Regions from separate parts of the Dactylosporangium thailandense genome, predicted to be linked through region 2. Evidence: riboswitches for the same ligand, from Rfam matches in the RefSeq annotation. Region 2 holds a riboswitch; the other holds the start of a gene.
What was found. A riboswitch is a leader RNA that binds a small molecule or an ion and turns the genes downstream of it on or off. The one in region 2 is predicted to bind thiamine pyrophosphate.
Positions count from the first base shown of each region.

Region 1 (3,392 bases), 430 kb from region 2:
CCTCCATCCCGTAGGTGGTGCCGGCGATGAACGCGATCTTCTTGGCGATCGCCTCGTACGTGCCGATCGGCCGGCCCATCTGCACCCGCTCCGCGGCCCACTCGCGGGCCACGCCGAGGCACCACTTGCCGGCCCCGACGCACATCGCCGGCAGCGACAGCCGGCCGGTGTTGAGCGTGCTCAGGGCGATGCGCAGGCCCTGACCCTCGCCGCCGATGACGTTCTCCTTGGGCACGCGCACGTCGTGGAAGCGGGTGACGCTGTTCTCCAGGCCGCGCAGGCCCATGAACGCGTTGCGCCGCTCGATGGTCACGCCGGGCGCGTCGCCCTCGACCACGAACGCGGTGATCCCGCCCTTGTGCCCCTCGCTCCTGGGCACCACCGCCATGACCACGAACAGGGTGGCCAGGGTGCCGTTGGTGGCCCACAGCTTGACGCCGTTGAGCAGGTAGTCGCCGTCCTCGGTGGGCACCGCGGCGGTGCGCATCCCGGCCGGGAACGAACCGACCTCCGGCTCGGTGAGCAGGAACGCGGAGACCTCCCCGGCGGCCAGGCGGGGCAGGAAGCGCTGCTTCTGCTCGTCGTTGCCGATCAGCTTGAGCGGCTGCGGCACGCCGATCGACTGGTGCGCCGACAGCAGCGCGCCGATGGACGGGTTGACGGAGCCGACGAGCATGAGCGCGCGGCAGTAGTCGAGATTGGTCAGGCCCAGCCCGCCGTACCGCTCGTCGATCTTCATCCCGAAGGCGCCCAGCTCCCCGAGCGAGCGCAGCACCTCGTCCGGGATGTGGGCGTCGCGCTCGATCTGCTGGCCGTCCACCTCCGCGCTCAGGTAGGCGGCGAGCTTGGCGCGGAACTCGGCGCCGCGCGCCTCGGCGGCCGGATCGAGCTCCGGCAGCGGATCGATGAGGTCCAGGCGCAGCCGGCCGAGGAAGAGCTCCTTGCCGAAGCTCGGCTTGCGCCACTCGGTCTCGCGGTTCTCCTCGATGACCTTGCGCGCCTCCCGTTCCGCGCGCACCGACGTCGCAACCATGGACACCTCCAGGTAGACGCTCCCGAACCTCCAGGTTATTACCCACGAGTAGCGTCGGCTATGCCAACGATCGCGGCGGCGACGGCGGCGGGCGCCTCGTCGGGGATCCAGTGGCTGACGCCGGCCAGCGGCACGAACCGGTAGTCGGCCGCGACGTGTTCGGCACAGGCGCGGGCCGCCGTCGGGCCGATCGCCACATCGCCGTCGCTCCACACGTACGTCGTCGGCACCGTGGCGGGCCCCAGCCCGACGAGGTCGAGCGAGCTCATCGCCCGGTACCAGTTCAGCGCCGCCGTCAGCGCCCCCGGCTCGAGCAGCGGCCGCACGTACCCCTCGACGTCCTCCAGCGGCGCGAACAGCCCGCGCAGCCGTCGCGCGGAGTCGGCCAGCAGCACCTCCTCGGCCTTGCCCGGCTGCCGGAAGAGCTTGATGTACGCCGAGCGCTCCCGCTGGTCCGGGTCGTTCGCGTAGGCGTAGGCCGACGCGTGCGGGTGCGGCACCGAAACCGCCGTGAGCGTGCGCACCCGGGCGGCGTGCCGCAGCGCCACGTGCCAGGCGCAGATCGCTCCCCAGTCGTGGCCCACCAGGTGTACCGCCGGAATCTCCAGCGCGTCGAGGACCGCCACGACGTCCAGCGCGCACTCGGTGATCCGGTAGGCCTCGACCGGCGCGGGACGGGCGCCGGGCGAGGTGCCCCGCTGGTCGAGGGCGTAGGTGCGCAGGCCCGCGGCGTGCAGCAGCGGGGTGACCGCCGCCCACTCGCCGCTGTGCTGCGGGAATCCGTGCAGCAGCAGCACCGGCTCCCCGTCGGCCGGGCCGCCGTCGAACACATCGAACGTGAGCGAGCGCGCCGTGATTTTCATGACCCGAGACTACGAGTCGGCGACGATCACTGTTACCGTCAGGAAACAACTGCACATCCGACAGGGGAGCGCACAGCGCTGAGAGTGCGACGGCCGTCCGACGGCCTCGCAGACCCTCGAACCTGATCTGGGTAATGCCAGCGCAGGGAGCTCGGTCACCTCACGCCAGCCGTCACGTCGGCCTATCCATGGGCCGGCGTGACGTCGCGTCTCCTTCTGGTTCGCACGAACTGGGAGGTTCAACCATGCAGACCCGTTGGCGGACCGTCGACATCGTCGTCGCGTCCATCATCGCCGTGGCCTTCGCCGGGGTGTTCTACGCCTGGAACAACCTGTGGAACGCCCTGGAGAGCTTCGCGCTGCCCTGGCGCGCGGTGATCTACGGCGTGTGGCTCATCCCCGCGGTCCTCGGGCCGCTCGTCATCCGCAAGCCCGGCGCCGGCCTCTACACCGAGCTCGTCGCCGCGACCGTCTCCGCGCTGTTCGGCTCGGCGTGGGGGCTCACCGTCGTGGTGTCCGGCCTGGTGCAGGGCATCGGCGGCGAGTTCGGCTTCGCCGCGACCGGCTACCGCGGGTACAAACTCGTCAACGCCCTGGTCGCGGGCGCCCTCTCCGGCGTGGGCGCCGCGCTGTTCGACCTGAGCGTCTACTACGGCGACACGTTCACGGCCGGCCAGAAGTGGACGTACGCGGCGCTCGTCGTGGCCAGCGGCGCGATCGTCGCCGGCGGCGGCAGCTGGGCGCTGCAGCGCGCGCTGTCGCGCACGGGCGTGCTGGACCGCTTCCCGTCCGGCCGGGAGCGGGTTGCCGTCTAAGCGTTGAGCACCGTCGAATTCCGCGGGTTCGGGTGGCGGCACGCCGGGCGCAAGGCCTGGGCGATCCGCCACCTCGACCTGCGCATCGAGCACGGCGAGCGGGTCCTGCTGCTGGGCGCCTCCGGGGCCGGCAAGTCCACGCTGCTCGCCGCCCTGGCCGGCCTGCTCGCCGAGGACTCCGGCGAGCAGGAGGGCGAGGTCCTGGTCGACGGCCGCGACGCGCGGCGGCAACGCAACACGACGGGGATCGTGTTCCAGGACCCGCAGACCCAGCTCGTGATGAGCCGGGCCGGCGACGACGTCGCCTTCGGCCTGGAGAACCGCGGCGTGCCCCGGGCCGAGATCTGGCCGCGGGTCGACGCCGCGCTGAGCGCCGTCGGCTTCCCGTACGACCGCTCCCGCAGCACCGCCGCGCTCTCCGGCGGCGAGCAGCAGCGGCTGGCCATCGCCGGCGTGATCGCGCTGCGGCCCGGGCTGCTGCTGCTCGACGAGCCGACCGCGAACCTCGATCCGGAGGGGGCGCAGCTCGTCCGTACCGCCATCGCCAAGGTCATCCAGGACCTCGACGCGACCCTGGTGCTGGTCGAGCACCGGGTCGACGAGGCCCTCCCCCTGGTCGACCGGACCGTCGTGATCGGCGACGACCCCGACGCGGTCTGGAGCCCCGGCGCCCCGCTGCCG
Region 1 covers NZ_AP029195.1:11,306,165-11,309,556, reverse strand. The annotation lists gene AC6JBM_RS50740 (acyl-CoA dehydrogenase family protein) at 1-1,033, opposite strand, end outside; gene AC6JBM_RS50735 (alpha/beta fold hydrolase) at 1,072-1,896, opposite strand; TPP riboswitch at 1,949-2,063, shown strand; gene AC6JBM_RS50730 (ECF transporter S component) at 2,142-2,711, shown strand; gene AC6JBM_RS50725 (ABC transporter ATP-binding protein) at 2,715-3,392, shown strand, end outside.
Region 1: another riboswitch for thiamine pyrophosphate. It lies ahead of AC6JBM_RS50730 (ECF transporter S component); the one in region 2 lies ahead of thiS (sulfur carrier protein ThiS).

Region 2 (3,392 bases):
ACACCCGCGGCGCCCTCGTCGAGGCAGTCGCGGACGCGGCCGGGGGTGTCGACGCCGCCGAGCGCGAAGACCGGCACGGGCGCGGCCATCGCCATCCGGCCCAGGGCGGCCAGGCCGAGCGGCGGGCCGTAGCCGGGCTTGCTGCGCGTGGCGAAGATCGGCGAGAGGGTCACGTAGTCGGCGGGGTCGTCCGCGGCCGCGACCAGCTCCTCGAGGCCGTGGCACTTGCGCAGCGCCCCGTCCTCCTCCAGCAGCAGCCGGCCGCCGACCTGGTCGAGGAGGCTGCGCAGGGTGGAGGCGAGCTTGAGCCGGCGCCGCGGCGGGAGGTCGTGCTCGCGCAGGACCACCACCCGGGCCCCGCCGTCGACGGCGCCCGCGATCACCTCGTCCAGCGGGCGCTCGCTCTGCCGGCGGTCGGTGAAGACGATGAGGCCGGGCTCTACCACGGCATACCTCCGGTCGGGCTGGATGCGGTCGCGTGCAGGCGCCGGGGGATGCGCCCGGCCAGGTGGGCCAGCCGCCCGGCCCGCACCGCGAGGCGCATCGCCTCGGCCATGCGCGCCGGGTGCTCGGCCCGGGTGACGGCGGAGGCGAGCAGCACGCCGTCGCAGCCCAGCTCCATCGCCAGGGCCGCGTCGGAGGCGGTGCCGATCCCGGCGTCGAGGATGACGGGGACGGTGACGAGCCGCCGGATGAGCGCGATGTTGTGCGGGTTGCGGATGCCCAGGCCGGAGCCGATGGGGGCGCCGAGCGGCATGACGGCCGCGCAGCCCACGTCGGCGAGGCGCTGGGCGAGGATGGGGTCGTCGCTGGTGTACGGCAGGACGGTGAACCCGTCCCCGACGAGCCGCGCGGCCGCGTCGACCAGCTCGACCCCGTCGGGCAGCAGGGTCTCCTCGTCGCCGATCACCTCGAGTTTCACCCAGGCGGTGCCGAAGGCCTCGCGGGCGAGGTGGGCGAGCTTGACCGCCTCGGTCGCCGTGTAGCAGCCGGCCGTGTTGGGCAGGACGCGCACCCCGCAGCGCTCGACGACGTCGAGCAGCGAGGGCGCGGCCGGGTCGAGCCGGCGCAGGGCGACGGTGACGAGCGCGGTCTCGCTGGCCCGGATGGCCGCCTCCAGGGCCGCGTGGCTGGTCGCCCCGCCGGTGCCCAGGATGAGCCGGGACGGCAGCTCCACGCCGTCCAGCACCAGGGCGTCAGCCACCCTGCACCGCCGTCAGCACCTCGACCTGGTCGCCCTCGGCCGGGCGGGTCTGCGCCCAGCGCGAACGGGGCACCACGTCACCGTTGAGGGCGACGGCGATCCCGCGCGGATCCTCTCCGGCGAGCATCCGCACCACGTCGGCGACGGTGATGCCCTCATCGACGGTCGATGCGACGGCGTTGACCACGAGCTGCATAGAACTCACTCCTGCCTCCCTGCGCCGGCATGATCCGGATCAGGTTCTACGGTCGGGGGCTCACAGCCCCCCTCTCAGCCCGGTCGCACCGGACTCCCGTGGGGTACGTGTCCGACGATAACGCCGCCGGAGCCGTCAGGTAAAGCGCCCGGCCCCGAAGGCGCGAACGTCGACCCCGGTCGCGCCGAGCAGCGCCAGGTCGGCGACGGCGGCGGCGGTCGCCGGGGCCAGCAGCACCCCGTTGCGGTGATGGCCGGTGGCGACGATCGCCCCGGACGCGAGCCGGTCGATGACCGGGGCGTTGTCGGGCGTGCCCGGGCGCAGGCCGGCGAGGGTCTCGGCCAGGACCAGCTCGGCGACCCCGGGCAGCAGGTCGGCGGCCGGGTGGAGCAGGTCCAGCACGCCGCCGGCGGTGACCGTGGTGTCGGCCCCGCGCTCCTCCTCGGTGGCGCCGACGACCAGCTCGCCGTCGCGGCGCGGCACGAGGTACACGTCCCGGCCCCGGGCCACGCCCCGCACGACGTGCCGCAGCAGCGGCTCGGCCCCCCGCAGCCGCAGCAGCTGGCCCTTCACCGGGCGCACCGGCAGCCCGGTCAGCGCGGCCGAAGCGGCGCCGGCCGCGACGATGATCACATCGTCCCGCAGGGTGGACGGGTCGGCGACGTCCCGCGCCTCGAACCGCACCGGCAGGGTGCGCAGGGCCCGCAGCAGCAGCCGCGGGTCGACCTGGTGATCGCCGGGGGCGAGGGCGCCGCCGCGGACCCGCGGGGCGAGCAGCGGCTCGCGCTCGCGCAGCTCGCGGCCGGTGAGCGGCTCGATCGGGGTGCCGGCGCGGCGGTAGAAGCCGATGAGCCGGTCGATCTCGGCCTGGTCGTCGGCGGTGAGCGCGACGAGGAGGGTGCCGTCGGTGCGGTACGAGATCGGCATTGCGGTCCGCGCCTCGACCCGCTCGGCGAACGACGGCCAGCGGCGCATCGACTCGAGCATCAGCGCCTGCAGATCCTCCTCGCCGAAGACGGCCTCGGCCGTGGGCGCGAGCATCCCGGCCGCGACCAGCCCGGCGCCTCTCGCGGGGTCGCCGTCGTACACCGTGATGCCCCCGGCACCCCGCTCGACGAGCTCGAAGGCGATGCTGAGCCCGATGATCCCGCCGCCCACGATGCCGATGCTCATGCCGGAAACTCCAGGAACTCCCGGGCCGCCGCGTACGGGTCCGCCGCGCCGCTGACCGCGCCCACCACGGCGACGGCGTGCGCGCCGGCCGCGAACAGCTCGCCGGCCCGGGCCGCGGTCACCCCGCCGATCGCCACCACCGGCACGGGCACCGCCTCGGCCACCTCGCGCACCCCGGCCGGGCCGATCGCGTCGGGCAGCCCGCTCTTCGTGGTGGTCGTGAACGCGGGCCCGACGCCGAGGTAGGAGGCCCCGTCGGCGACCGCCCGGCGCGCCGTGTACGGGTCGCGGGCGGTCGCGCCGAGGATCGCGTGCGGGCCGAGGATGCGCCGGGCCGCGGCCACCGGCAGGTCGTCGGCGCCGACGTGCCCGCCGTCGGCCCCGGCCGCGAGCGCGAGGTGCAGCCGGTCGTTGACCAGGCACGTGCGGCCCAGCTCGCGGCACATGGCCAGCACGCGCACGGTCAGCTCGAAGGCCTCGCGGTCGGTCAGGGCGTCCTCGGGGCGCACCTGCACCGTGTCGAAGCCCGCGCGCAGGGCCGCGGCGACGACCTCGAGCGCGTTGCGGCCGGGCCGGGTGTCGGTCACGAGATGCAGTCGTCCGAGGGTGGGCACCACGATAGTTTTTCAGACATGAAGCAAGTGCGACTCGGCCGGACCGGCCTGCAGGTCTCCGAAATCTGTCTCGGCATGATGAGCTACGGCGATCCGGCCCAGCGCCCATGGGCCCTGGACGAGGCGGGCGCCGACCCGTTCGTGCGCCGCGCCGCCGAGGCCGGGATCACGTTCTTCGACACGGCCGACGTCTACTCCCTCGGCG
Region 2 covers NZ_AP029195.1:11,732,528-11,735,919, reverse strand. The annotation lists gene AC6JBM_RS52835 (thiamine phosphate synthase) at 1-446, opposite strand, end outside; gene AC6JBM_RS52830 (thiazole synthase) at 440-1,204, opposite strand; gene thiS (sulfur carrier protein ThiS) at 1,197-1,400, opposite strand; TPP riboswitch at 1,400-1,510, opposite strand; gene thiO (glycine oxidase ThiO) at 1,536-2,573, opposite strand; gene thiE (thiamine phosphate synthase) at 2,570-3,187, opposite strand; gene AC6JBM_RS52810 (aldo/keto reductase) at 3,206-3,392, shown strand, end outside.